One region of the Streptomyces sp. NPDC030245 genome, then DNA from elsewhere that is predicted to be linked to it. Evidence: riboswitches for the same ligand, from Rfam matches in the RefSeq annotation. Region 1 holds a riboswitch; each other region holds the start of a gene.

Region 1 (7,005 bases):
GCGTCGGCGAACACCTGCTGCGGCAGCACCCCCTGCCACAGCTCGTGCATACCGCCCTTGGGGTCGCACACGGCCATCGGCTGCCAGGTGTCGCCGTGGTAGCCGCCGCGCCACGTCAGCATCCGCCGCTTCTCGGGCCGGCCGAGCGAGCGCCAGTGCTGGAGGCACATCTTGACCGCGACCTCGACCGCGACGGAACCCGAGTCGGAGAGGAAGACGTGCTCCAGACCGTCGGGTGTGATGTCGACGAGGCGCTTGGCGAGCGCGACGGCGGGCTCGTGCGTCAGCCCGCCGAACATGACGTGGCTCATGCGGTCCAGCTGGCCGCGGACCGCGTCGTTGAGCACGGGGTGGTTGTACCCGTGGATCGCCGACCACCAGGACGACATGCCGTCGATCAGCTCGCCGCCGCCCGCCATGCGCATCCGGACGCCGCTCGCGGACTCGACGACCAGGGGTTCCTGGCGGCCCGGCATCGGCCCGTAGGGGTGCCAGACGTGCTGCCGGTCGAGGGCGAGCAGCTCCGCCGTGGAGAGGTCAGGCATTGGGGGCCAGGTCCGTTCCCGCGCCCCGGCGGCGTACCGCCACCAGGTCCGTGCGCGCCTCGCCGGAACCGGTCGCGTCCGCGGCCGGGGTCTGTGCCGCGGGCGCGGCGGCCGGCTCGGAGCTCCCGCACGGACCGCACCCGCCGCCGTCGTGCGAGCCACAGCCACCGGCCGCGGCGGCCGCCGCCTCGGCGCGGTGCCGCGGCAGCGTCACCTGGTCCGTGCCCTCGACCTCGAACCCGGCGTCCGCGATCATCTCCAGGTCGGCCTTGCCGGCCTGGCCCTCGCTGGTCAGGTAGTCGCCCAGGAAGATGGAGTTGGCGATGTTCAGGGCGAGCGGCTGCATCGAGCGCAGATGCACCTCCCGGCCGCCCGCGATGCGCACCTCGATGTCCGGGCAGACGAACCGGACCATCGCGAGGATGCGCAGACAGCGCTGCGGCGTGAGGTTCCACTCCTTGGCCAGCGGCGTGCCCTCGAAGGGGATCAGGAAGTTCACCGGCACCGAGTCCGGGTCGAGCTCGCGCAGCGAGAAGACGACGTCGACGAGGTCCTCGTCCCGCTCGCCCATGCCCGCGATCAGCCCCGAGCAGGCGGAGAGCCCCGCCGCGTGCGCCTTCTGCACGGTGTCCACGCGGTCGGCGTAGGTGTGGGTCTTGGTGATGTCCGCGTACGTCGCCTCGGAGGTGTTGAGGTTGTGGTTGTACGCGTCGGCGCCCGCACCCCGCAGCCGCTCCGCCTGGCCGTCCGAGAGCAGACCGAGGCAGGCACAGACCTCAACGCCCTCGTTCTGCTCCTTGACGGCCGCGATGGTCTGCGCGACCCGGTCGACGTCACGGTCCGTCGGGCCGCGCCCGCTCGCCACCAGACAGACCCGCTTGGCGCCGCCCGCGACCCCGGCCGCCGCGGCCTGCGAGGCCTCGTCGGGCTTCAGCCAGGTGTACTTCAGGATCTCGGCCTTGGAGCCGAGGCGCTGCGAACAGTACGAGCAGTCCTCGGGACACAGGCCCGACTTGAGGTTGACCAGATAGTTGAGTTTCACCCGTCGCCCGAACCACTGCCGCCGCACCTTCCCGGCGGCGGCCACTACGTCCAGGAGTTCGTCGTCGGAGGTGGCCAGGACGGCCAGCGCCTCTTCACGGGTCGGCAGTTCGCGCCGAAGCCCCTTGTCCACCAGCGTGTTCAGCAGGTCCATGGCGCTGATCCTTACGCACGGCAGCCTGCCGGGCCAAGGAGAGTTCGCACAACAGAAACGGTTTGAGGTGTGGGTATTGCCACACCCTGGCCAGGTGGCACGACGACTAAGGTCTGTGCAATGTCTACAAACAGGCACCCCGTGACGGGCGCGTCCACCGCGCCGGACAGAGCGCCGGACGGCGCCCTCGGCCGCGCACCGCGCGACGCGTTCGGCTGGCTCGACGAGCAGGCGCGGCTGCGCGCGGACGCCGGCCTTGTCCGCACCCTGCGCCCGCGCCCCGCCGGCCCGGACGGCCTCATCGACCTGGCGGGAAACGACTACCTGGGCCTGACCCGGCACCCCGAGGTCACCGAGGGCGCGGCCGCCGCGGCCCGGCGCTGGGGCGGCGGTGCCACCGGCTCCCGGCTCGTCACGGGAACCACCGAGCTGCACGCCGAACTGGAGCGTGAGCTCGCCGCCTTCTGCGGCGCCGAGGCGGCCCTCGTCTTCTCCTCCGGCTACGCGGCGAACCTCGCCGCCGTCACCGCGCTCGCCCCCCACGGCTCACTGATCGTCTCCGATGCGGGCAACCACGCGTCCCTGATCGACGGGTGCCGGCTCGCGCGCGGGACGACGCAGGTGGTGCCGCACGCCGACCCCGAGGCCGTCCGCAAAACGCTGGACGCGCACAGCGGCCCCGCCGTCCTGGTGACCGACTCGGTGTTCTCGGTCGACGGCGACATGGCGCCGCTCGCGGAACTGGCCGCCGCCTGCCGGGAATTCGGCGCGGGGCTGATCGTCGACGACGCCCATGGACTCGGGGTGCTCGGCGACGGCGGCCGGGGCGCCCCGTACGCGGCGGGGTTGGCGGGCGCGGGCGACACCGTGGTCACCCTCACCCTGTCGAAGTCCCTCGGCAGCCAGGGCGGCGCCGTCCTGGGCCCCGCCAGGGTCATCGAGCACCTGGTGAACGCCGCCCGCACCTTCATCTTCGACACGGGCCTCGCGCCCGCCGCGGCCGGCGCCGCCCTCGCGGCCCTGCGCCTGCTGCGCCGCGAGCCCGGCCGGGCGACGCGGGCCCGCGAGGTCGCGGCCGAGCTGTACCGCCGCCTCACGGCCGAAGGCCTGTCCGCGGTACGCCCCGACGCCGCCGTCGTCTCCGTCCGCGCGCCGTCACCGGAGCAGGCCGTGCGGTGGGCCGCCGACTGCCGGGCGGAGGGGTACGCCGTGGGCTGTTTCCGGCCGCCGTCGGTGCCGGACGGCATCTCACGGCTGCGGCTGACCGCCCGCGCCGATCTCACCGACGCACAGATCGCCGGTGCGGTACGGGTGATCAGCCGCAGTGCACCCAGGTGAGGCGTGCCGGGCCCGCAAGGGGCCTGGGCCGCTCAGTGGAGGCAGTTGAGGAACGACTCCCAGGGGCCGGGGGAGAAGAGCAGGGCTGGCCCTGCGATGTTCTTGGAATCACGCACGGCACGCAGGCCGGTCAGCGGTTCCGAGTCGAGGGTGGCCGTCTCGACACAGTTGTTCATTCCGTTGCTGTAGCTGCTGCGCTGCCACCGCGCACCTTGAATTCTCGTGCTGGAAGGTACGTACCGAGGCATTGCGGTCATAGTGCCTCCTTACGCGCCGTCGCATAGCCCGGCGATGAAATCCGATGAGTCCTCGGGTGAGAGCGCCTGTACCTGAAGGGAGTTGAAGGCCTCCGTGTACGCCTGGAGGTCTTCTTTCCGTTCGAGGTAGAGGCTACTCGTCAAATGGTCGAGAACAACCACATCCAGATCAGCAATGTCCGGAAATGAAAAAATAACGAAAGGGCCGATCAATCCCACATGCTCGCCTGCGGCGAACGGCAACACCTGAAGTCGAACGTGAGGCATGTGGGACGCCTCCCTCAACCGGACCAACTGCCCCGCGAAGACCCGCGCCCCGCCCACCGGCCGCCGCAGCACCGCCTCGTCCATGACCACGCTGAGCCGCAGCGGCGGATCCGCGCGCAGCACGTCCTGCCGGGCGAGCCGGACCTCCACCAGCGCGTCGACCTGCTCCTGCGGCAGCTCGCCGAGCGCGGCCCGGGTCACCGCGCGGGCGTACTCGGAGGTCTGCAACAGGCCGGGAACCACGGACGTCTCCAGCGTGCGCACCCAGCTGGCCTGTGATTCCAGGCTGATGAAATCGCGGTAGGTGGCGGGCAGCAGACCGCGATAGGCCTTCCACCAGTGATGGCGCCCCGCGCCGGGATCGTCGGCGCCGGCGAACGCGATGAGCAGCTCACTGCGCTGCGGGTCCTTGACCTGATATGCCTCCATCAGCAGCCGTACGTCGGCGGCTTTCACGCCACTGCGGCCCGTTTCGATCCGGCTCACCTTGGACTGGTGCCAGCCGACCTTGGCCGCGGCCTCGCTGCTGGTGAGTCCCGCGTGAGCGCGCAGGGCGCGCAGGGCGGCGCCGAGCTGACGACGGCGCACCGCGGGGCCGTACTGCATGCCCGTCTCCTTTCGGACGGAGCCGTCGGATCTCCCGGCGGCGGGGCAGGGCAGTACGCGAGATTAGAGGAAGTACCGCTCTCACGCCCAAATACGGTCTGCCTTAGCAGAGTTCACCGCTTCGAGCGACAGATATATGCACATCTCGGTGGATCGCCACCCGTGACCGGCCAAGGAGTGGCAGGCTGGCGCGAAGCACCAGTCCGGGACTGTCCTCGAGTCATCCGCCGCGAGCCGGAGACCGGTCCCGGTGGGAAAGGGACAACGTCGCCATGGCAGACCACCAGGAAGCCTCCGTCACCCTGCCGAGCGATCCTGTCTCGGTCCCCGCCGCCCGGAAATTCGTCTCCCGCGTGCTCGCGGAATGGGGCCTGCCCGGCGACGCCGAGGTGGCCGACACGATCAGGCTGATCGTCTCCGAACTCACCACCAACGCCGTGCAGCACACCCTGGGCCAGTCGCCCACCTTCACCGTGGACCTGGAGCTCGACCGTGACGAGCAGCTGCGCATCGGTGTCACCGACAGCCACCCCCGCTACCCCAAGCGGCTCCCTGCGGCCGTCCAGCAGGACAACGGCCGCGGCATGGTCATCATCCGCTGGCTGGCGGCCGAGTGCGGCGGCAGGCTCTCTGTCAGCCCCACCGACGAGGGCGGCAAGACCGTGTGGATCGCGCTGCCCTGGCAGCCACCCGTCCAGCGCGGCTCGCGTGACGACGCCCGCTGACCGGTTCGGCCGGGGCCCGCGAGTGCCGCGCTGGACGGTGCGGTCAGCGCACCCTGCCGTACCAGACGCTGTTGGACCAGATCTTCTCCAGGCGCACCACGGTCCCCCTCTTGGGAGCGTGCCAGATGCGGTTGTTACCCGCGTAGATCCCGACGTGGTAGACGTTCCGTCCGGAGTGGAAGAACACCAGATCACCACGGGTCCGCTGGGACCTGGAGATGTGCTTGGTCTTGTTGTACTGCGCGGCGGCCGTGCGAGGCAGCTTCTTGCCCGTCTTCTTGAACGAGTAGAGCGTCAGGCCCGAGCAGTCGAACCGGTTGGGTCCGGCCGCCCCGTAGCCGTACGGGGAGCCCTTCTTGGACGCCGCGATCTTGAGCGCCTTCGTTCCGTGTGTCGCTGCCTCGGCCTCCGCCGTGAGCCCGGGGGCCACGACGGTGCCGCCCACGACGGCGAGCGTGAGGGCCGATGCGGCCCCCGTCCTGCTGAGCAGCGACGGAACATGATTCAGCGCGGTCATGCGCAACCCTTCGTCAGCCGCCTGTGAAGGATGACCTGTCGGGTTCGGGCAGGCGAAGATGCCCGGCCGCGTCGTGCTCTGCGGCTTAACCCCAAGGGCGTCGTCCGGACTTCCCGGACGGGCCCGTCGTACCTGGGTCCTCCACTCCTGCCGTTGCACAGATGTCGACCGGTCATCCGGGTGGCGGCAGGACTCGGCGTCCGCCCGGACCGCCCCGCCGCTGTGGCGGGGGCTTGTCGTCGGAAGGGATCTTGACCCGAAACAGGTCCGAAAACCGAGTCGAAACGGTGTTTTGTGAGGCTACTCACGACTGACCTGTTCAGGTGGACACTGCCGAATTCGGCGTTCCGCCGCCCTCTCTGACGACCGCTCGACCAGCAGCGGAATGCATAATTCCGCCCCTGCTGTACTCGCCGGACGCAACTTCGGACCGTGCGGATAAGGACGCGTGGGTACGCCGTCCGGGGTAGCCCGACTGGTCCGTTTCGAAGTCGCCCCGGACGTCCGGGCGTCGGAAGCGGGGGCGCCCGACGGAATTTCAGGAGCCTTGCGGGGGCGGCACGGTGAGTCGTCCCGCCCGCCGCTCGCCATCGAGGACGCGCAGCGCCCGGACCAGCGTGGGCGTGTGCATCTCAGTCTCGCCCCGCTGGTGCATGAGGGCGAGCGCGTCCCGCAGCGCGACCGCCCGGCCGACCAGGGCCTGGGCGGCGCGCAGACCGCGGTAGGTGTGCTCGGTGCGGGCCGGATTGATGCGGCCGAGCAGGTCGACGACTTCGAGATAGCGGTCGATCAACTCCGCCTCGGCGCGGGTGAGGGCGGGCAGGGGCGGCAGTTCGGGCGGCAGCATCGGTGGCTCACCTCGGGTCGCGGGCGGCGAGCGAGGCCTTGCGGCTCGGGATGATGCCGTCCACGAGCCCGTACTCCAGGGCCGCGGGCGCGTCGAAGATCTTGTCCCGTTCGACGTCCGCGGTGATCCGCTCCGGACTCTGCCCCGTGTGCCGTACGAGCATCTCCTCCAACTGCCGCCTGGTGCGCAGAAGTTCGTCGGCCTGGATCGCCAGGTCCGTGGCCTGGCCGTGGATCGGTTCGGAGACGGCCGGCTGGTGGATCAGAACGCGCGCGCCGGGCAGGGCGAACCGTTTTCCGGGGGTGCCCGCGGCGAGCAGGACGGCGGCGCCCGACGCGGCCTGGCCCAGGCAGATCGTCTCCACGTCGCAGCTGACGTACCGCATCGTGTCGTAGATCGCGGTCATCGCGCTGAACGAGCCGCCGGGGGAGTTGATGTACAGCGAGATGTCGCGGTCCGGCGCCTGGTGCTCCAGGTGCATGAACTGCGCCATCACGTCGTTCGCCGAGGTGGCGTCGACGGGCGCGCCGAGGAAGACGATCCGCTCTTCGAGGAGCTTCGAGTACGGGTCCATGGTCCGCGCCCCCGAACTGGTGCGTTCGGTGAACTCGGGCAGGACGTGTCGGGCAGACGGACGGGCGGACAGCTGACTCATGGCTCGCCTCTCTTCTTCCGGTCGCCGGGGTGCGGTCCGGCGTTCTGTACAGA
Region 2 (7,005 bases), on a different contig from region 1:
GTCGTCCGTGATGAAGACGAGGTCCTCCTCGCCGGTGCGCAGCTCGGCCGCGCCGACGATCCGGTCACCGTCCTTCAGGGTGATGACCTCCAACTCCTCCTTGTTGGACGGATAGTCGGGGACCACGCGCTTGACGACGCCCTGCTCGGTGCCGAGCGCGAGACCCGGCGAGGACTCGTCGAGCGTCATCAGACAGATCAGCTTCTCGTCCTTCTCCAGGGTGAGCAGCTCCGCGACGGGCGCTCCTCCGGAGAGGTTGGGCGCGCTCGCCGTCTCCGGCAGCTGGGGAAGGTCCACTACGGAGAGGCGCAGCAGCCGCCCCTGGGAGGTGACCGCGCCCACCTCGCCGCGCGCCGTCGCCGGTACCGCCGAGACGATCACGTCGTGCTTGACGCGCTTGGTGTCGCCGTCGGCGAAGGGGTCGCCGTTGGCCGTGCGGGCCAGGAGGCCCGTCGACGACAGGAGCACCCGGCACGGGTCGTCCGCCACCTGGAGCGAGACGGCGGGGGCCGGGGAGCCGGCCGACTCCAGGAGCACCGTCCGCCGGTCGGTGCCGAACTTCTTGGCGACGGCGGCCAGTTCCGACGAGACCAGCTTGCGCAGCTCCGCGTCCGAGTCGAGGATGCCGGTCAGCTCGTCGATCTCGCCGTTGAGCTTGTCGCGCTCGGACTCCAGCTCGATGCGGTCGTACTTGGTCAGGCGGCGCAGCGGCGTGTCCAGGATGTACTGCGTCTGGATGTCGCTGAGCGAGAAGCGCTCGATCAGGCGCTCCTTGGCCTGCGTGGAGTTGTCACTGGAGCGGATGAGGCGGATGACCTCGTCGATGTCCAGGAGGGCGACCAGGAGGCCCTCGACCAGGTGCAGACGGTCGCGCTTCTTGCCGCGGCGGAACTCGCTGCGGCGGCGCACCACGTCGAACCGGTGGTCGAGATAGACCTCAAGGAGCTCCTTGAGGCCGAGGGTGAGGGGCTGGCCGTCGACCAGCGCGACGTTGTTGATGCCGAAGGACTCCTCCATCGGCGTCAGTTTGTACAGCTGCTCCAGGACGGCCTCGGGGACGAAGCCGTTCTTGATCTCGATGACCAGGCGCAGGCCGTGCGCGCGGTCGGTGAGGTCCTTGACGTCGGCGATGCCCTGGAGCTTCTTCGAGCCGACCAGGTCCTTGATCTTGGAGATGACCTTCTCGGGTCCGACCGTGAAGGGCAGTTCGGTGACGACGAGGCCCTTGCGGCGCGCCGTCACGTTCTCCACGGAGACCGTCGCGCGGGTCTTGAAGGTGCCGCGGCCCGTGTCGTACGCGTCCTTGATGCCGCTCAGCCCGACGATCCGGCCGCCCGTGGGCAGGTCGGGGCCCGGCACGTACTTCATCAGGGTCTCGAGGTCGGCGCCCGGGTGCTTGATCAGGTGGCGGGCGGCGGCGATGACCTCGCCGAGGTTGTGCGGCGGCATGTTCGTCGCCATGCCGACGGCGATGCCCGACGCGCCGTTGACCAGGAGGTTCGGATAGGCCGCGGGGAGGGCGGAGGGCTCCATCTCCTGGCCGTCGTAGTTCGGCTCGAAGTCGACGGTGTTCTCGTCGATCGACTCCGTCATCAGGGAGGTGGCGTCGGCCATCCTGCACTCGGTGTACCGCATGGCGGCCGGCGGGTCGTCGTTGCCGAGGGAGCCGAAGTTGCCGTGGCCGTCGACCAGGGGGAGGCGCATCGAGAAGGGCTGGGCCATGCGCACCAGCGCGTCGTAGATCGACGCGTCGCCGTGCGGGTGCAACTTACCCATGACCTCGCCGACGACGCGGGCGCACTTCACATAGCCGCGGTCGGGGCGCAGGCCCATCTCGTTCATCTGGTAGACGATCCTGCGGTGGACCGGCTTCATGCCGTCGCGGGCGTCCGGCAGGGCGCGGGAGTAGATGACCGAATACGCGTACTCGAGGAAGGAGCCCTGCATCTCGTCGACAACGTCGATGTCGAGGATCTTCTCCTCGTACGCGTCGTCGGGCGGCGGGGTCTTCGTGCTGCGGCGGGCCATCGCTGCTGCGGCTCCTTCACCAAGCAAGTGCGGGTTCTGACGCCGACCATTGTGGACTGTCCCACTGACAACGCCGACCACGACCCGTGCACCGGCGGTGTCACGCGCGACTACGCCGAGGGCGGACCGGGAACTTCGTCAGGTGTCCGCACGCTTGCATACAGTGGCAGGACTGGCAGAACCAGCAATGTTTTAGCGATCGAAGGGACGTACATGCCCATGGGTCACACGGCCACAGCCGAGGCCGGCTCCGGCGGCCTGACAGCGACCGAGCACCGGCTGGCCAACGGCCTGCGCGTGGTGCTCTCCGAGGACCACCTGACCCCCGTCGCCGCGGTCTGCCTCTGGTACGACGTCGGCTCACGCCACGAGGTCAAGGGGCGAACCGGCCTCGCGCACCTCTTCGAGCACCTCATGTTCCAGGGCTCGAAGCAGGTGCACGGCAACGGCCACTTCGAGCTGGTCCAGGGCGCGGGCGGCTCGCTCAACGGCACGACGAGCTTCGAGCGCACCAACTACTTCGAGACGATGCCCGCCCACCAGTTGGAGCTCGCCCTCTGGCTCGAGGCCGACCGGATGGGCTCGCTGCTCTCCGCCCTCGACGAGGAGTCCATGGAGAACCAGCGCGACGTCGTCAAGAACGAGCGCCGCCAGCGCTACGACAACGTCCCGTACGGCACGGCCTTCGAAAAGCTGACCGCCCTCTCGTACCCGGAGGGCCACCCGTACCACCACACGCCGATCGGCTCCATGGCCGACCTGGACGCGGCCACCCTGGACGACGCGCGCGCGTTCTTCCGCACGTACTACGCGCCCAACAACGCCGTCCTCTCGGTCGTCGGCGACATCGACCCGGAGCAGACGCTCGCCTGGATCGAGAAGTACTTCGGATCGATCCCCGGGCACGACGGCAAGCAGCCGCCCCGCGACGGGTCCCTGCCCGAGCGCATCGGCGAGGAGCTGCGCGAGGTCGTCGAGGAGGACGTCCCGGCCCGCGCCCTGATGGCCGCCTACCGCCTCCCGGAGGACGGCACGCGCGCGTGCGACGCGGCCGACATCGCCCTCACCGTCCTCGGCAGCGGCGAGTCCTCCCGGCTCTACAACCGCCTCGTGCGCCGGGACCGCACGGCGGTCGCCGCGGGCTTCGGCCTGCTGCGCCTCGCCGGGGCGCCCTCGCTCGGCTGGCTGGACGTGAAGACGTCCGGCGACGTCGAGGTCCCCGTGATCGAGGCCGCCGTCGACGAGGAGCTGGCCCGCTTCGCCGCCGAGGGCCCCACTCCGGAGGAGATGGAGCGCGCCCAGGCGCAGTTGGAGCGCGAGTGGCTCGACCGGCTCGGCACGGTCGCGGGACGCGCCGACGAACTCTGCCGGTACGCCGTCCTGTTCGGCGACCCGCAGCTCGCCCTCACCGCCGTCCAGCGCGTCCTCGACGTCACGGCGGAAGAGGTCAAGCAGGTCGCGGGGGCCCGCCTGCGCCCCGACAACCGCGCGGTGCTCGTGTACGAACCCGTGACTGCCGCCGACGAGGGCGCAGAGGCCGCTGAGGAAGAAGAGGAGGCGGCGAAGTGACCGAGGCCGCGACGATGCAGTTCCACCCCCAGCCCCAGGCGGGCCCCGCCAAGCCCTGGGCCTTCCCGGCGCCCGAGCGCGGCACGCTGCCCAACGGCCTCACCGTGCTGCGCTGCGACCGCCCGGGCCAGCAGGTCGTCGCCGTCGAGATCAACCTCGAAGCGCCCCTGGACGCCGAGCCCGAGGGCCTCGACGGTGTCGCCACGATCATGGCGAGGGCCTTCAACGAAGGCACCGACAAGCACTCCGCCGAGGAGTTCGCCGCCGAGCTCGACCGCTGCGGCGCCACCATGGACGCGCACGCCGACCACCCCGGCGTACGCGTCTCCCTGGAGGTCCCGGTCTCCCGGCTGCCGAAGGCGCTCGGCCTGCTCGCCGACGCCCTGCGGGCCCCCGCCTTCGCGGACGGCGAGATCGAGCGGCTCGTCCGCAACCGCCTCGACGAGATCCCGCACGAGGCCGCCAACCCGGCGCGCCGCGCCGCCAAGGAGCTCTCCAAGGAGCTCTTCCCCGCGACCTCGCGCATGTCGCGCCCCCGCCAGGGCACCGAGGAGACGGTCGCGGCCATCGACTCGGCGGCGGTGCGCGCCTTCTACGAGAAGCACGTCCGCCCCGCCACGGCCACCCTCGTCGTGGTCGGCGACCTGACGGGGACCGACCTGGACGCCGTCCTCGCGGACACGGTGGGCGCCTGGACGGGCTCCCCGGGCGAGCCGCGCCCGGTGCCGCCGGTGACCGCCGACGACCGCGGCCGCGTCGTCATCGTGGACCGCCCCGGAGCGGTCCAGACGCAGCTGCTGATCGGCCGCATCGGCGCCGACCGGCACGACCGCGTCTGGCCGGCCCAGGTCCTCGGCACGTACTGCCTGGGCGGCACCCTCACCTCGCGTCTCGACCGCGTCCTGCGCGAGGAGAAGGGATACACCTACGGCGTACGGGCGTTCAGCCAGGTCCTGCGTTCGGCGCCGGACGGCTCGGGCGCCGCGATGCTCGCCATCAGCGGCTCCGTCGACACCCCGAACACGGGGCCTGCGCTGGAGGACCTGTGGAAGGTCCTGCGCGTCCTCGCCGCCGAGGGCCTCACGGACGCCGAGCGCGACGTGGCCGTGCAGAACCTGGTGGGCGTCGCCCCGCTCAAGTACGAGATGGCGGCCTCCGTGGCGGCCACCCTCGCCGACCAGGTCGAGCAGAACCTGCCGGACGACTTCCAGGCGCAGCTGTACCGGCAGCTGGCCGCCACCGGCACCGTGGAGGCCACCGCCGCCGTCGTGAACGCCTTCCCGGCGGACCGGCTGGTGACGATCCTGGTCGGGGACGCCGCGCAGATCGAGGAGCCCGTCAGGGCCCTCGGCCTCGGCGAAGTGAATGTCGTCACCAGCTGAGTGACGGTCAGGACATATCGGGACCCCGGTGACCGCTTCAGGTGCCGGGGTCCTCATATGTCCGAATTCATATGGTGGTTGCCTGTCTGCCGTGTGGCGTGCGCTACAAAAAGCGACTTCTGTTTGTCGATTGAAGGCGGCCCGTTTAGCGTCGACCCGGCTGTTCGTCGCGCAGTACGCCGCATCCGCGGCACCGGACAGTCATCGCCGAGTCCCCGTACGGCGCGAGCCAGGGGAGCCGGGGACCCACATGTCCCCTGGGGTGAATCGGGCACCTTGCCGTGAGGCGAGGGATCCGTAGGAGACCTTCCTGCTCCGAACCCGTCAGCTAACCCGGTAGGCGAGAGGGAAGGAAAGGAACACCCGCCACATGGCGTTCACCCGTGCCACCGGGAAGCACCGTCGTCCGAGCCGCCTGACGCGTACCACCGCGAACGTCGCCGGTGTCGCGGCGCTCACCACCACCGGTGTCATCGGCGGCCTCGCGGCCCCGGCGCTCGCCGCCCCCGACGAGGCGGCCATGGAGCACACCGGCCTCACCCAGGCGATATCCGTGGGCGGCTCGCTCGCCGCGAGCATCGACGCGCAGGCCGCGGCGCAGCAGGAGGCCGCCGACGACGCCGCCGCCGCGAAGAAGGCCGAAGAGGCCGCCAGGAAGCTGGCCGCCGAGGAGAAGCGGAAGGCCGAGGCCGAGGCCAAGGCGAAGGCCAAGAAGGAGCGCGAGGCCCGCGAGGCCAAGGAGCGCGCCTCCCGCGAGGCCGAGCGCAAGCGCCTGAACGCCTACGTCTCCCCGATCAGCGGCTCGTACGTCTCCACGGGCTACCAGACCGGCGGCGCCATGTGGTCCTCCGGCAGCCACACCGGCGTCGACTTCCACGCGGCGTCCGGCACCCCGGTCCACGCGGTCGGCTCCGGCACCGTCGTCGAGGCCGGCTGGGGCGGCGCCTACGGCAACAACGTGGTCATCAAGATGAACGACGGCACGTACACCCAGTACGGCCACATGTCGTCCCTCAGCGTCACCGTGGGCCAGACGGTCACCCCGGGCCAGCAGATCGGCCTCTCCGGTTCCACCGGCAACTCCAGCGGCCCGCACCTCCACTTCGAGGCCCGCACCGGCGCCGACTACGGCTCGGACATCGACCCCGTCGCGTACCTCCGCTCGCACGGCGTCAACGTCTGACGGACGGCGGCCCCCCGTACGGCACGCACGGCCCGTACAGCTTCGAAAGCCCCGGCTCGATCCGAGCCGGGGCTTTCGCGTGGCCCTCGCACGACCCTTGGCCAAAAGATATCCATGAATTCCGGCCCGCCGTCGGAATTCCGACGCCCTGCAATAGAGTCACTGAATGAGCGTCGGTCGACCGCGTTTCGCGGGGATTAAGGCGGAGGTCCGGTCATGCGCGTTCCCGCGCACTCGGTATGCACGGCCATTCGGGACGACATCGTCGCCGGTGTCCACGAAAGGGGCGGCCGGCTCACCGAGGAACTCCTCGCACGCCGCTACGGCGTCTCCCGGGTGCCCGTGCGCGAGGCCCTGCGCACGCTGGAGGCCGAGGGCTTCGTCGTCACCCGCAGGCACGCGGGCGCCTGCGTCGCCGAGCCCACGGAGCAGGAGGCCGCCGACCTCCTGGAGGTCAGGACGCTGCTCGAACCGCTCGCCGCGGCGCGCGCCGCGCAGCGCCGCACCGACGCGCACCTGAAGGTGTTGCGCGGGCTCGTCAGGCTGGGCCAGGAGCGCTCACGGGGCGGCGCAGGGGAAGATCTGCGCTCCCTGGACGGCTGGTTCCACGAGACGCTCGCCCAGGCCTGCGGAAGCCCCAACCTCAGCGCGCTGCTCACCCAGCTCCGGCACAAGATCGCCTGGATGTACGTCGTGGAGACCCCGGCGGCGCCCGGCGAGTCCTGGTCGGAGCATGCCGCGATCCTCGACGCGGTCGCCCGCCGGGACCCGGAGCGGGCCAGGGCGCTCACCGCCGCGCACGCCGAACGGGCGAGGGCGGCCCACCGGTTGCGCCCCGCGCGC
Region 3 (7,005 bases), on a different contig from region 1:
GACTGACCTGCCTGTCATCCACCTGCCCTCACCCGCCCGCCGGCCCGGCGACCGGCCGGTGACCGGCACAGGTGTGCCGCCGCGGTCTCACGCGCCGGCAGCGGCGGCGGCCTGCTCCTCACCCCGCGCCTTGGCCGGCTCCGCGCCCGGCTCCTCACCCTGCTGCTTGTCCTGCTGCTCGGCCTTGGCCGGAGTGGCCTGCGCGGGCACCGGCGCCGAACCGGCGGTGTAGAAGACGGACGTGCCCTGCTTGCTGCGCTGGGCCTGGCTCTTGGCCACCAGCCCTTCGAGCGTGGTGCGCACCACGGTCGTCTTGACGTTGCGCTGCGGGTGGGCCCGGCCCAGGGCCGTGGCGATCTCCGCCGCCGAGCGCGGCTCGCTCTGCTCGGCCAGGTGCCCGCGGATCAGCTCGACCAGCGTGGGCTGCGCCGGCTTGGCGGGCTTGGCGGCCTCGCTCTTGCCGGCCCCCTTGCCGGAACTCTTCGCCGTTGCCTTTCCGGCGCCCTTGCCCGCGTTCTTGTCCGCGCTCTTCGCGGCGGCCTTGCCCGGGGCCGTCTTCTGGGGAGCGGCCTTGGTGACCCCGGCCCGCTTGCTTGCCGCGGCGGCGCCGGAGGACTTCTTCTGCGCCGACTTCTTCTCCGTGCGGGGGGCGGGCACCGCGGCCCGCTCCTCCACGGCGGCGGGCTGCGCGGAGGCCGGCACCTCACCCCCGAGCGCCTGCTGGATGCTGACCAGCACCGCGTGGTCACGCTGATGGGCCGCCAACTGCTCCTGGAGCGAGGCGATTTCCGCACCGAGGCGCTGCTGCTCCTTGGTGTTGCGTTCGAGGTCGGCACGGACTTGAGCGGTGTACTGCGATGTCAGTTCGGTGGCGGAGACGTTCTCGGACATGGGGCGCACAACCTTTCCCGGACCTGCGGCCGGAGTTGGAGAGCCTGCTGCACATGTGTGCTTCCCGAGACCGGGGTTGGGGCCCTGGCCTGCGGGGTGACAGCCATATTCAGTACACAGATGCCCTGACACGGCGATAGTACGGACAACCGGAGCGGCCCATTCTCCTTGAGTGGGCTCCGAACTGACCTGCGTTTGCACAGATCCACTGACATGGGCGGCGGCTCCACTACGCCGATGAGCCCCGGAACGCCATGCGTTCCGGGGCTCATCACCGACCGGGGAGGGGGTGTGGGGTGTGCGGTCTAGTAGGGGCCGTTCACGTTGTCGATGGAGCCGTAGCGGTCGGCCGCGTAGTTGCAGGCGGCGGTGATGTTGGCGACCGGGTCGTAGCTGTCCGTCGAGGTGCCGGGCACGTGGTAGGCGGAGAACGTGGGGCCGATGACCTGGAGGAGTCCCTTGGAGGGGGTGCCGGCGGCGGCGTTGATGTCCCAGTTGTTGATGGCCATCGGGTTGCCGGAGGACTCCCGCATGATGTTGCGGTGGATGCCCTCGTAGGTGCCGGGGATGCCGTGCTGGGCCATGATGTCGAGCGACTGCCGGATCCAGCCGTCGAGGTTGTTGGCGTAGGACTTCTTCACCGCGGCGGGCTCGGCGGCGGTGCCGCGCTCGGACCGGTCCGCCCGCTCGGGGGCGGCCGGGGCCTTGGCGCCCAGGGTGAGCTTGATGCCGGGGTGGATCAGCTTCGGGTCGTCGCCGAGGACACCGCGGTTGTCCTGGTACAGCTTCTGCCAGCCGCCGCTCACGGAGTGCTCCTGGGCGATCTCGGCCAGGGAGTCACCCGCGACGACGACATAGGTCTTGGGGGCGGCGGCGGGCTTGGCGGCCGGGGTGGCCGGTGCGGCGGCGGCCGTGGTGGCACCGAGCACCGGGAGAACGAGCACGGCGCCGCCGGTGCCCGCGGCGGCGATGCCCCGGGTGAGCGAGCTGGACTTGGGGCGGCGGTGCTTACCCTTTGCGGGCATGACGCATTCCTCTCCGTCGCCTGCGGGGTGAGCTGTCGGGTTCGGACGGGAGATGTCCGGTCGCAGGACATGCGACTTCACCCCGAGCCGTCCCGGAACCGGGATCGGCGGCTTACCTGGGTCCCCCGCTCCTGCCGTGCGTAAGTGAGTGAGTGTGGGTGGGAGAGTTTCCGGACAGCGGCAGGATTCGGCGTTCCATCCGGATTGACGGTGACGTTAGGCGAGAAAGCCGGTGCGGAACAAGGCCGGAATTCGGGTGAGCGGAATGCACGGGCCCTTGTACCGGGCGACCGGAACTCACCCCCTCTTTGATCAAAAACCCAACTCTCTTTGCGCAGAACGAAAACGCACTCAGCGGCTCGCGGCACTGTGGCCCGTATGGCGTGACGCATTTCACTGGGTGGGGCGCGGCGCGGCCGGGCAGCAGAGGGCGGTATTTCCCTCAAGTGCCCCGCAGTGCAGGCAAAGTCCACGTAAGCCGCTAAAGGCTTAAGGGGGAAGTATTCGGTTGAATCCGGACACACGCAAAGGTTGCTTTTCGTCCCAGAACGGTCATATCGGTGCCGGTGCCGGTGCCGGTGCCGGTGCCGGTGTCGACCTGGCGGGTTCCGCTCCCGGGAGGAGAAGCGGCATCACGGCCGCCGCGGCTCCGAAAGCGGACACCGCGTCAATAACGCTTCCGGTGCGGGCCTGTGGGGGTTCGGGTGCCCGCCGCCTTTTCCATGCGGGCAGGCGGAACGGCAAGCCGGTCAAAGAAAGTGACGCCTGCCCAGAAAAAAAGAGGGGCAGCCGCAGGATTTCCCTTTCCCATTCGGGGCCGCCTCCGCGGACCGGGCAGGCCCGCCGCCCGCCCGGCAACTGCGCCCACCCTGCCGGAAGATGAGCGGCGCAGCCCCCTGCTATCGTGCGCCGATGTCAACGATCAAGCAGTTCCAAGTCACCTTCGACTGCGCGGAACCCGAGCGCGTGGCCCGCTTCTGGTGCGAGGTGCTGGGCTATGTCCTGCCGTCGCCCCCGCAGGGCTTCGCCACGTGGGAGGACTTCCACCGCACCCAGCCCGCCGAGGAGCGGGGCGCATGGGCCGCCTGCGTCGATCCCACCGGGGTGGGCCCGCGCCTGTTCTTCCAGCGCGTGCCCGAGGGCAAGACCGCCAAGAACCGGGTGCACCTGGACGTGCGGGCCGGCACCGGACTGGTGGGGGAGGAACGCCTGGCCGTGCTCGAGGCCGAATGCGCCCGCCTGGTCGCGCTCGGCGCGGTGCGCGTGCGGCTGCTGGCCGCCGACGAGGACAACGAGTCGTGCATCGTGATGCAGGACATCGAGGGCAACGAGTTCTGCCTCGACTGACCCGCCGCCTGCTGTCACCAAGGATTACTGACGCTCGGGTGGGCCCTGCCGCCGGGACAGGGCCAGCCTGCGCCGCTCCCGGTCGATCTCGGTGACGACCACCGTGACCTCGTCGCCCACCCGGGCGGCATCCGACGGGGTCCGCACGGGCGTCCAGGACAGCTCCCGCAGGTGGACCAGTCCCTCGATGCCGTCGGCGACCTGCACGAAGGCGCCGATGGGGACCAGCTTGGTGACCCGTCCGTGCAGTTTCTGTCCCACCGAGATGCTGTCGGCGAATACCTGGAAGGGGTCCGGCCGCATCGCCCGCAAGGACAGTCTGGCCTCCAGGTTCCACGTGTCGAACTGCAGGAACTCGCCCGACACGCGCTGTCCGACCTGCACGACGTCAAAGGCCGTTGCGACGCGCCGCCAGGACAGTTCGGGGATGGTGACGAACCCGACGCCGGGAAAGACCGGGTGATCGGGGCCGTCGTCCAACGCCACGAAGACGCCGAACCGCTCGATCGCCGCGACGGTGCCGGAAAGGACCTGACCCTCGTGCAGTGCTTCCAGGAACGTCCACAGTTCCGGGTTCTCGTCCCGTCCGCCCCTCATGCGTCCAGCCTTTCACGACTGTGCCGGACGCCCCAGCTCGTGCATGGCGATGATCAGGGAGCGTTCGCGGGCGAGGTCGTCATGGATGGTCACCGCCGCCGGCGACAGGTGCTCCACGGCCTCGTCGATGGCCGCCAGCGCCTGCGTGTAGTGGCCCAGGCCGCGGTGAGCCGTCGCCTCGCGGAACAGCGCGATCGGGTCGCTCCGGTCGGCGAACGCCGCCTGGCCCAGGATGTGCAGCATGGCTTGTTCGCGGCCGGCCAGGCCATGGGCCAGCCACAGCCCGTGCAACAGGACATGCAGCGTCTTGGCATGGTCACCGGCCTGCGCCAGCACCTCGTCCATGAGCGGGTATCCGCTGCTGTCGGACCGGGCGAGCAGGGCGAAGGCCCACAACGCCCGTGAGTAGCAGTCGAGTTCACCTCCGCCGTGCGCGGCCAGGGTGTCGAAGAGCTCCTCGATGCCGTGCCGGCGGAAGTCGTAGCGCAGGCTGTTGAGGTAGAGGTGGCGCAGGGCGCGCGCCGCGGTCGGCTCGTCGTACCGGGCGATGTCCTGCGGTTCCAGCAGCAGCAGCGCGCTGCGCCCCATGGCGCGCGCCTGCCACGCGGCGTCGGCGCACACCTCGGCCGACTCCCGCCAGGTGGCTCCCATGCCGCCGAGCAGGTCGGCGAGCAGCACGGGCCAGCACTCACCCTGCGCGGCCGAAGCCGCCGCGGCGGCCCGCAGACGGTCCAGCAGCACCGCACGCCCGCCCGGGACCGTGGCATCAGTCATCGGGTCCTTGCCTTCCGTGGCCGGCACCTGCCATCTGCCGCCCGGCCCCTGCCATCTGCCGCCCGGAGCACGGCGCGGTGGCGGGACGGGACGTATCCCTCCTCACCACCGCACCGCTGCGGCTGCCGAGGAACATGCAGGTACTGTCGCCATGTCACCTGCCGCGGCAGCGGGGCCGGGTAACGGCTGAGCCCGCCCTCTCCACCCGAACGGGCCCCGCCGTGCTACCGCACGGCCCACTTGAGCGGCTCCTTGTAGTACCCCTGCGAGTACGTCACCGCCTTCAGCGTGGCGTCGGCGGGGATGAGGTAGGGCTCGCACACGGTGCGCGTCTCGCCCTTCTTCCAGATGTCGTCGCCCTCCAGGCTCTTGTTGCCGTCATTGCCGACGCAGTCGGCGGGCCGGCTGGAGAGGTCGCCGATGAGGATGAACTTCGTGGCGGGCGCGCCCGCGGAGGTCTCGCCGCTCACGTCGCTCATCACCATCGGCTCCTTGACCGCGGAACCGCCCACGTGCTGGGCCTTCACATAGATCCAGGCGACCTTCAGGTCCTTGTACTTCTTCTGGTCGTTCAGCTCGTCGAGGTCGGCCGGCTTGCCCAGGGTGACCTTCGTCGGCGTGAGGGAGAACTTGCCGGTCTTCTTGTACTTGGTTATCTCCTGCACCGGCCCGGCCTGCCCGAGCTTGAGGTTCTTGGGCGCCTGACCCGCCTCCGAGGCCCCGCCGGCCCCGCCACCGGACCTGCTCTTCTTGCCCGACCCACCGCCGCACGCGGCCAGCGAGAGGGCGGTGACGGTGGCAAGAGCCGCGAGGCCGATGCGCCGGCGGTACGGGGTGGTGCGCTGAGTGCTCATGTGTTCTCTGTGTTTCCTGATCCTGTGGTTCTTGGTTCTTGGTGAAAGGGGCAGGCGGGAGTGGCGCGCGTGGCGCCACGACCGTCAGAGAATGCCATGAGCCTGTCACATGCGCGTACGCGGGAGAGCGCCCGCGGGGAAGCGGGCGCAGGGGAAGGGAGGGGAGTGGGTGCGGGCGGTGTGGTCAGGCGAACGCCTCGTCGCGCAGCGCCGCCACCGCCTTGTCGATCCGCCGTTGGCGCGTCTCGGGCTTCTTCGCGCTCTCGATGGCGTGCACGTGCGCCCTCTTGCGGCTGGGCGACAACCGGTCGTAGACCTTGCGGGCGATCGGGTCGGCGTCCAGGGCCCGGACGAAGTCGTCCGGTTCGACCAGGACGCGGGGCTCGGTGTCCAGGACGAGTTCCACCTCGACCTCCTCACCGGTCTCCACCCCGGCGGCCTCCCGGTTGGCCTTGCTGAAGCCGATCAGATGGCGGCCCCGCATGATCGCGAGCCGGCTGTTCCAGGAGTGCCCGTTGACCGTGATGGTCACGGCCGGCCGTTTGCCTCCGTCGAGCTTCTCCACGACCTCTGCGGGAACTTCCAGGCCCCGCATGGGCTCGGGCGGCTCGACGTAGGTTCGGAACTTCATCATCTGCTCCTGTCGACGTGTCTCGGCGCACGGCGCGACGGCCGCCTGTGTGCGTGCGGTGACCGTGCTGGGTCACATCCTGACGGGGGCGGGCGCCGCGGGGGCGGGGATCGGCGCCATCCGTGTGGCGCAGCGTCAGGCGGCCCGCGCAGGAGCGGGGCGCGGGCCGCCGGACGGCCCCGGTCAGTCGAAGGCCGGCTTGCGGTCCCGGGTGCGCTTGAGCTCGAAGAACCCGTCCGTCGCGGTGACCAGCAGCACGCCGTCCCACAGCTTGGCCGCGGCCTCGCCCCGCGGGACGGGCGTGACCACCGGGCCGAAGAACGCGTTGCCGTCCACGGCGATCACCGGGGTGCCCACGTCGTAGCCGACCCGGTCCATGCCGGCGCGGTGCGAGGCGCGCAGCGCCGTGTCGTACTCGGTGGAGTCCATCGCCGCGGCCAGCTCCCCCGCCAGACCGGCCGCCTCCAGCGCGGCCCGCAGGGTGGCCCGGTCCTTGGGCGCCTTGTCGTGGTGGTAGCGGGTGCCCAGTTCGGTGTAGAGCCGGCCCAGCACCTCGGGACCGTACTTCTGCTCGGCGGCCATGCACACCCGCACCGGCCCGAAACCCAGCCCGGCGCGGTACTTGTGCGGCACGTCGCGGCCCTCGTTGAGGACGGCCAGGCTCATCACGTGCCAGCGCACGGTGAGGGGCCGCTGCCCTTCCACCTCGTTGATCCACCGCGAGGCGATCCACGCCCACGGGCACTGCGGGTCGAACCAGAAGTCGACGGTGCTCACGGCGTCCTGGGGCATCGACATGTCAGCCTCCCTGGGCGGGGGTCCGGTGCTGCGGGCGGGGTGCGGGGCGGCTCATGCCGAGGGAGCGGGGGCAGCCGTGCGCAGGCCG
Region 4 (7,005 bases), on a different contig from region 1:
TCGTCGGCGATACCCGATCGGATGGCGGGCCGCGTCCCGCTATGCTCGGGGGTGCACCGGTGAGGACCGTTAGCTCAATTGGCAGAGCAGTGGACTTTTAATCCATTGGTTGTGGGTTCGAGTCCCACACGGTCTACGGGGAAAGCCCAGCTCGGAGAGGTCTCCGGCTGGGCTTTCGGTGTGTTCGGGGGGTCAGGGGCGGCGGAGCGCCGCGATCTCGAACTCGACCGTCACCTTTGGGCTGACGAACAGCACGTCCAGGGCGTTCGCGGTCGCGCCCCAGTCCTTGCGGTTGATCAGGACGCTGCCCTTGAAGCCGACGCGCAGCTCGCCCCGCGCGTCGTGCTCGCCGCCAGTCGTCTCGACCGTCAGGGTGAGCGGCCTGGTCGTGCCGCGCAGGGTCAGGTCGCCGGTCACCTTGAAGGTGGTCGCGCCGACCTGCTCCACCTCGGTCGAGGCGAAGGTGATGACGGGGTGGTTCTCCGCGTCCAGGAACTTGGCGCGTACCGGGTCGTCGCGGAACTTGTTGTGGCTCTGCAGGCTCTTCGACTGGATCGTGAGCCGGACGCCGGACTTCGAGGGATCGTCGCCGTCGAGCTGTGCACTGCCCTCGAACTCCTCGAAGTGCCCCCGGACCTGGGGCCCGACCGAGTGCCGGGCGACGAAGCCGAGCCGGGTGCGGGCGGTGTCGAGGACGTACTCGCCGCTCAGTTCACTGAGCTTGGTGATGGTAGGCATTGCTTGCTCACTCCCGTGGATGGGTCGTGGATGCCTGAACATACCGCCGGGGTCCGCACCCTTTCGGGGTGCTCGAGCGCAGGACCACCCCGAATCAAGTGGTTCGACGCACCCCTCCGGATGGCGTACTGTTGTGTTTACCGACGCGGGGTGGAGCAGCTCGGTAGCTCGCTGGGCTCATAACCCAGAGGTCGCAGGTTCAAATCCTGTCCCCGCTACTGAAGACCCAGGGCCCGGAACCAGCACATGGTTCCGGGCCCTGGGTGTTTTTGTCACCCGACCGGCCCCCACCAGGTCGCACCCCCACCCCGCTGCGGGAACCCTGGGTGGAGCGCGGTGATGGGCGCGGAGTCGGCGGGAGACAAGCGGTGGGGCAGCGAGGAGTACCCGGCGACAGGGGGGCCAGGGGGGCCAGGGAAGCCAGGGGGGCCAGCGGGACCGAGCGTGCCTTCGTGCGGGTTCTGCCCCTCCTGCTGCTCATCGTCGGTGCCGGCTACGACATCGCGACCCCGCCGGAGTTCACCGCCGCTCCGCTCTTCACGGCGGCCCCGCTGATCGCCGCTCCCTTCTACTCCCTGCTCAGCACCGTCCTGACCGGCGTGGCGGCCACCGGCGCCGTCCTCTTCCTGCACTACGGCAACAGCGTCAGCAGCCATGTCGAGACCGTCACCGAAGTGGTCACCGTGGCGACCGTCGCCGCCCTCGCGATCGTGATCAACCGTGTCGTGCGCCGCGGCAACGACCGGCTCGCCATCGCCCGTTCCATCTCCGAGGCCACCCAGCGCGCTGTGCTGCCCGCGCCGGATCCGCGCATCGGCGGCCTGGACATCGCGGCACGGTACGAGGCGGCGCAGGCCGACGCGTTCATCGGAGGGGATCTGTACGCGGTGCAGGACACCCCGCACGGCGTGCGGCTCATCGTCGGCGACGTACGCGGAAAGGGCATGGGCGCGGTCGCGGCGGTCGCCGTCGTCATCGGCGCCTTCCGGGAGGCCGCCGAGCAGGAGGCCACCCTGGAGGCGGTGGCACAGCGACTGGAGCGGGCGCTGGCGCGCGAGGGCACCCGGCGCGACGGACTGGACGCGTTCGAGGGGTTCACCACCGCCGTCCTCGCGGAGATCCGGCACGCCGAGGGTTCCGTACGCCTGATCAACCGCGGGCACCCGCCGCCGCTGCTGCTGCGCGGCGACGGGCGGCTGTGCGTCATGTCGCCGAGCGAACCCGCGCTGCCGCTCGGCATGGGCGACCTGGGGGTCTGGCCGGACCGGGCGGACGAGTCGGAGTTCCCGCCCGGCGCGACGCTGCTCTTCTACACCGACGGCCTGTCGGAGGCGCGCGACGCGGCGGGGGAGTTCTACGATCCCGCGGCGCGGCTCGGCGGGCGGATCTTCCCGGGCCGGGGCGGCCCGCACGCGCTGCTCGCCGCCCTCGCGGGGGAGGTGCGGCGGCACACCGGGGGCGCCATGACGGACGACATGGCGCTGCTCGCGGTGCGGCGGCCCGCGGCCGGCGATGCGGAGGTCACCGCCGGTGACTGAAGTACACCGCTCCGCATAACGACTGACACACTGTCAAGAAAATGTAAAGCTCCGGTGTTTGAAGACCGGGGGTCAACTCGCCCCGGTCCGCACCTTCGTGTCCCGGTACGTACGGCCGATGAGCGTTAACGATCAACCGGAACGGCTTGGAATACGGACCCCCTGTCTATTAACGTTCGATAACGCAGCGCGGTCGTCCCAGCCGTCACTCGAGGCGGCTCCGCGCGCACGCGCCTAATCCCGCAAGGGAGCCGGGGAACCACCAACTTGGGGTGAATCGGGCAGCTGTGCCTCCGTGCCAGGTGCTCGTAGGAGACCTTCCTGCTCCGAACCCGTCAGCTAACCCGGTAGGCGAGAAGGAAGGAAAGGAGCGCGCCCCAGTGGCGTCCAACCGGCCTGCCCCCCGAGCCGTGTACGTTCCGAATGACGACGACTTCGGCGCGTACGACGAGGGCCCCCTCGCCTCCTCCGAGGAGTGGAACCCCACCGAGGAGTCCGTCCGCCCCGTCCGCGGCCGGCACCGCGTGCACAAGAAGAGCGGCGGCGGACTCGCCCGCAGCTCCACCGTGCTCGGCGTGGGCGTCATCGCCGCCGTCGGTGCGGGCGGCATCGCCACCGCGCAGGACGGCAAGCCGCCGGTCGCCATATCCCTGCCCGACCTGCCGGGCGTGGGTGCCGTCGCGGACTCGCTGCCGGCTGCCGAGTCCCTGCCGGGCGTCGGCGCGCTGATGTCCGACGACGCGCCGGAGACGACCACGGCCGCGGCCGCCGCTCCGCTCACCGCAGCCGGGGTCGGCGCGGGCGACGCCGAGCAGGGCACCACCGACGCGGGCGAGGCGCTGCGCGCCCGCATCATGCAGCAGGCCGAGAACCAGCAGGAGCAGGCGGACACCGCCGTGCGCACGGCCGCCGAGGAAGCCGCGGTCAAGAAGGCCGCCGAAGAGGCCGCCGAGCAGCAGAAGGCGGCCGAGAAGGCGGCGGACGCCAAGGCCGCGGCCAAGAAGAAGAAGGAGGAGGAGGCCCGCAAGGCGAAGGCCGAGGCCGAGCGCCGCGCCAAGCTCGCCAAGAGCTACGCCCTGCCCACCTCCTCGTACACCCTCACGTCGCACTTCGGTGACGCCGGTTCCATGTGGTCCTCCGGGCACCACACCGGTCTGGACTTCGCCGCTCCCACGGGTACCCCGCTCAAGGCCGTGCACACCGGCACCATCAAGGAGGCCGGCTGGGCGGGCGCCTACGGCTACCGCACCGTGCTCGAACTGGAGGACGGCACGGAGGTCTGGTACTGCCACCAGTCCTCGCTCAACGTGAGCGCGGGTCAGAAGGTCAGCACGGGCGACGTCATCGGCCGCGTCGGCGCGACCGGCAACGTCACCGGTCCCCACCTCCACATGGAGGTCCACACGCCCGGCGGCTCCGGGATCGACCCGCTCGGCTGGCTTCAGAGCAAGGGCCTGAACCCCTGAGAGCCTGTGCCTGACCCCTCTGAAAGACTCCGGCGGTCCTGGCGACAACCCCCCGACGCCAGGGCTGCCGGTCCCGGGAACGGAATGGTGTTTCCGGTGGTGGTGTTGGAGAACGTATGACTTCTCTTCGCCAGCTTGGCTCCTCCGACCTCGAGGTCTTCCCGCTCTCCCTCGGCGGCAACGTCTTCGGCTGGACCGCGGACCGGACGGCGTCCTTCGACGTCCTCGACGCCTACACCGCGGCCGGCGGCAACTTCATCGACACCGCCGACGTCTACTCGGCGTGGGCGGAGGGCAACCGGGGCGGCGAGTCCGAGACCCTCATCGGCGAGTGGCTGGCCGAGCGCGGCAACCGCTCCGACGTCGTCATCGCCACCAAGGTGAGCGCGCACCCCGAGTACAAGGGCCTCTCCGCGGCCAACGTCAAGGGCGCGGTCGACGCCTCGCTGCGCCGCCTCGGCACCGATTACATCGACCTCTACTACACCCACTACGACGATCCTTCGGTCCCGGTCGAGGAGATCATCGGCACGCTCGACGAGCTGGTGCGGGCCGGCAAGGTGCGGGCGATCGCGGCCTCCAACATCACCCCCGAGCGGCTCCAGGAGTCCCTCGACCTCTCCGACCGCGAGGGCCTCGCGCGGTACGTCGCGCTCCAGCCGCACTACAACCTCGTCTCCCGCGACACCTACGAGGGCCCGCTCCAGGAGGTCGCCTCCCGCTCCGGCCTCGCGGCCGTCCCGTACTACGCGCTCGCGTCCGGCTTCCTCACCGGCAAGTACCGCGAAGGCGCCCGGGTGGAGAGCGCGCGCAGCGGCCGGGTCGAGGAGTACGTGGGGAGCGAGCGGGGCGACCGGGTGCTCGCCGCCCTCGACGAGATCGCCGGGGCGCGCGGTGCCGAGGTCGCGACCGTGGCGCTCGCCTGGCTCGCCGCACAGCCGACCGTCGCGGCGCCGATCGCCTCCGCGCGCACGGTGGAGCAGCTGCCCGCGCTGCTCGCGGTCGGCGACCTCGAACTGACGGAGGCGGAGGTCGCGGCGCTGACCGCGGCGTCCGCCTGACGCCCGGCGGTCAGCTGTCGCGGTAGGGGTTGTACGCCGGGTGGCCGTGCACCGGGTAGCCGTACGCCGGGTAGGGCTGCGGCTGTCCGTACGGGGGCGGGGCCTGGCCGTACGGCGCGTACGGCATCGGGGGCCTCACCGGTGCCGTCGCCCCCGCCGCGTACGCCAGGGCGGGGCGGGCCGGTCCGCGGCGCTCCCAGAGCTTTTCGAGGAGCTCCCGCTCGCGTACGACGAAGTCGGCACCGGCTCGCCCGCGGCGGCCCCGGTGGCGCAGGAGCGCGAGCGACGTCGCGTACGTCTGGTACTCGGCGACCGTGCGGGCCGCGGCCTTCCCCCAGGTGTGGGCGGCGTAGTCGCGGGCCAGTGAGCGGGCGCGCATCGAGCCGAGCGCGTACGGCTCGGGCGGGGTGAGCCAGCCCGCCGCCGTGTACACGGGCAGCTCGGTACGGACCATGCGCAGCTCGCGCTGCCGGGTCCAGATCGCCAGCCAGGTCAGCAGGCCGAACGCCGGGAGCATGAAGAGGGCGTACACGGCGAAGAAGCCGTACTCCCCGAAGACCGCCGAGCCGTTCCACAGCGCGTGCACGCCCATCGCGAGCAGCAGTCCGGTGAGCGGGAGCAGCACGCGGCGCAGGTGCCGGCGCTCGGCCGAGAGCGCGGCGATGCCGAAGCCGATGCCCGTCAGGACCGTGAACAGCGGGTGCGCGAACGGGGACATGACGACGCGGACGAAGAACGTGGCGGCCGTCACCGACGCGAGGCCGCTGTCGCGGCTCAGCTGGTCGGTGACGAAGGCGTTGCCCAGATAGAGGATGTTCTCGGTGAACGCGAAGCCGGTCGCGGTCACGCCGGCGATGACGATGCCGTCGACGATGCCGGTGAAGTCGCGTCTGCGGAAGAGGAAGATGAGCAGTACGGCCGCCGCCTTGGCGCTCTCCTCGACGATTGGGGCGATGACGGTGGCGCCGAGGGTGTCGGCGCTGCTGGGGTCGGCGGTGGCGGTGGCTATCCAGCGGATCGCGAAGCTGTTGGCGACGATCGCTATGAGCGCGGCCGCGCAGGCGCCCCAGGAGAAGGCGAACAGGAGGTTCCGCCAGGGGCCCGGTGCCACCCGGTCCAGCCAGCGGAACGCGGCGACGAGCAGCGGCACGGGCACGGTCGCGAGGCCGAGCCCGACCAGGAAGCCCTCGGTGCCGGTCTGCTCCCTGACCAGGGCGAGGATCACCAGGCCGGAGAGGGCGAGCAGGGTGACGAGCGCGGCCACGCGTATCGCGCGCCGCTGCCACCAGTGGACGTGGCGCAGCGCCCCCGGGGCGGGCGCCTCCGGGGGTATCGGATACGACGGACTGGTGGCCACGTCGTCGACCCTAACGAGGGTGGCGGGCGGCCGCGACGGTGCCTCAGCCCTGGGCGGGGGCGGTGGGGTCCTGCGGCGGGGCGACCCGGCGGAACAGCAGGTCGTGGACGACGTGCCCCTTGTCCAGGCCCTGGCCCTCGAAGCGGGTGCGGGGGCGGAAGTCGGGGCGCGGCGCGAACCCACCGTCGGCCTGTGTGTTCTCGAAGTCGGGGTGCGCGGTGAGCACCTCCAGCATCTGCTCGGCGTACGGCTCCCAGTCCGTCGCGCAGTGCAGCAGCGCGCCGGGCTTGAGGGAGGGCGCGGCCAGCGTCAGGAACTCCGGCTGGATCAGGCGGCGCTTGTGGTGGCGGGCCTTGGGCCAGGGGTCGGGGAAGTAGACGCGGAGGCCGTCGAGTGAGGCGGGCGCCAGCATCTCGCGGAGGAGGATGATCGCGTCGCCGTTGGCCACGCGGACGTTGGTCAGGCCGTGCCGCTCGGCGAGGGCGAGGAGGTTGCCCTGGCCCGGGGTGTGCACGTCGACGGCGAGGATGCCGGTGTCCGGGTCGGCGGCGGCCATCTTGGCGGTGGCCTCGCCCATCCCGAAGCCGATCTCCAGGACGACGGGCCCGGTGAACGGCGTCCCGCCGTCCCCGAAGAGCTCGGCGAGGTCCAGCGTGCGCAGCCCGTCGATGTCCAGGCCCCACTGGGGCCAGAGCCGGCGCAGCGCGTCCCCCTGGCTGGTGGTCACCCGGCTGCGGCGCGGCTGGAAGCTGCGGATCCGCCGCTCGTGGTGCGAGCCCGCGGGGTCGGGCGAGGGGCCGCCGGGGAACCGCGGCGCGGCCTGCACGCGGCCGCCGGACCGGGAG

What was found. Region 1 has a riboswitch for cyclic di-AMP ahead of ACZ4Z4_RS33005 (C40 family peptidase). Riboswitches for the same ligand answer to the same signal wherever they lie in the genome.
Region 2: linked by a shared signal. The riboswitch ahead of ACZ4Z4_RS09240 (M23 family metallopeptidase) and the one ahead of ACZ4Z4_RS33005 (C40 family peptidase) in region 1 are both predicted to bind cyclic di-AMP.
Region 3: linked by a shared signal. The riboswitch ahead of ACZ4Z4_RS26870 (transglycosylase SLT domain-containing protein) and the one ahead of ACZ4Z4_RS33005 (C40 family peptidase) in region 1 are both predicted to bind cyclic di-AMP.
Region 4: linked by a shared signal. The riboswitch ahead of ACZ4Z4_RS32835 (M23 family metallopeptidase) and the one ahead of ACZ4Z4_RS33005 (C40 family peptidase) in region 1 are both predicted to bind cyclic di-AMP.

The regions. Positions count from the first base shown of each region.
Region 1 is NZ_JBVICF010000015.1:13,403-20,407, reverse strand. It holds gene ACZ4Z4_RS33035 (adenosylmethionine--8-amino-7-oxononanoate transaminase) at 1-545, opposite strand, end outside; gene bioB (biotin synthase BioB) at 538-1,740, opposite strand; gene ACZ4Z4_RS33025 (8-amino-7-oxononanoate synthase) at 1,861-3,078, shown strand; gene ACZ4Z4_RS33020 (DUF397 domain-containing protein) at 3,111-3,335, opposite strand; gene ACZ4Z4_RS33015 (helix-turn-helix domain-containing protein) at 3,345-4,208, opposite strand; gene ACZ4Z4_RS33010 (ATP-binding protein) at 4,481-4,933, shown strand; gene ACZ4Z4_RS33005 (C40 family peptidase) at 4,977-5,450, opposite strand; cyclic di-AMP (ydaO/yuaA leader) riboswitch at 5,454-5,630, opposite strand; gene ACZ4Z4_RS33000 (hypothetical protein) at 5,989-6,297, opposite strand; gene ACZ4Z4_RS32995 (ATP-dependent Clp protease proteolytic subunit) at 6,305-6,952, opposite strand.
Region 2 is NZ_JBVICF010000003.1:145,441-152,445, forward strand. It holds gene ACZ4Z4_RS09225 (DNA gyrase/topoisomerase IV subunit A) at 1-2,028, opposite strand, end outside; gene ACZ4Z4_RS09230 (M16 family metallopeptidase) at 2,242-3,597, shown strand; gene ACZ4Z4_RS09235 (M16 family metallopeptidase) at 3,594-4,979, shown strand; cyclic di-AMP (ydaO/yuaA leader) riboswitch at 5,175-5,337, shown strand; gene ACZ4Z4_RS09240 (M23 family metallopeptidase) at 5,350-6,162, shown strand; gene ACZ4Z4_RS09245 (GntR family transcriptional regulator) at 6,379-7,005, shown strand, end outside.
Region 3 is NZ_JBVICF010000010.1:327,738-334,742, reverse strand. It holds gene ACZ4Z4_RS26875 (hypothetical protein) at 88-891, opposite strand; gene ACZ4Z4_RS26870 (transglycosylase SLT domain-containing protein) at 1,197-1,916, opposite strand; cyclic di-AMP (ydaO/yuaA leader) riboswitch at 1,919-2,073, opposite strand; gene ACZ4Z4_RS26865 (VOC family protein) at 2,829-3,263, shown strand; gene ACZ4Z4_RS26860 (S1 RNA-binding domain-containing protein) at 3,288-3,860, opposite strand; gene ACZ4Z4_RS26855 (hypothetical protein) at 3,873-4,634, opposite strand; gene ACZ4Z4_RS26850 (hypothetical protein) at 4,859-5,488, opposite strand; gene ACZ4Z4_RS26845 (YdeI/OmpD-associated family protein) at 5,673-6,122, opposite strand; gene ACZ4Z4_RS26840 (mycothiol-dependent nitroreductase Rv2466c family protein) at 6,303-6,911, opposite strand; gene hemG (protoporphyrinogen oxidase) at 6,969-7,005, opposite strand, start outside.
Region 4 is NZ_JBVICF010000014.1:242,481-249,485, forward strand. It holds tRNA gene ACZ4Z4_RS32815 (tRNA-Lys) at 64-136, shown strand; gene ACZ4Z4_RS32820 (YceI family protein) at 193-738, opposite strand; tRNA gene ACZ4Z4_RS32825 (tRNA-Met) at 883-956, shown strand; gene ACZ4Z4_RS32830 (PP2C family protein-serine/threonine phosphatase) at 1,050-2,276, shown strand; cyclic di-AMP (ydaO/yuaA leader) riboswitch at 2,498-2,645, shown strand; gene ACZ4Z4_RS32835 (M23 family metallopeptidase) at 2,657-3,742, shown strand; gene ACZ4Z4_RS32840 (aldo/keto reductase) at 3,859-4,803, shown strand; gene ACZ4Z4_RS32845 (PrsW family intramembrane metalloprotease) at 4,814-6,160, opposite strand; gene trmB (tRNA (guanosine(46)-N7)-methyltransferase TrmB) at 6,204-6,986, opposite strand.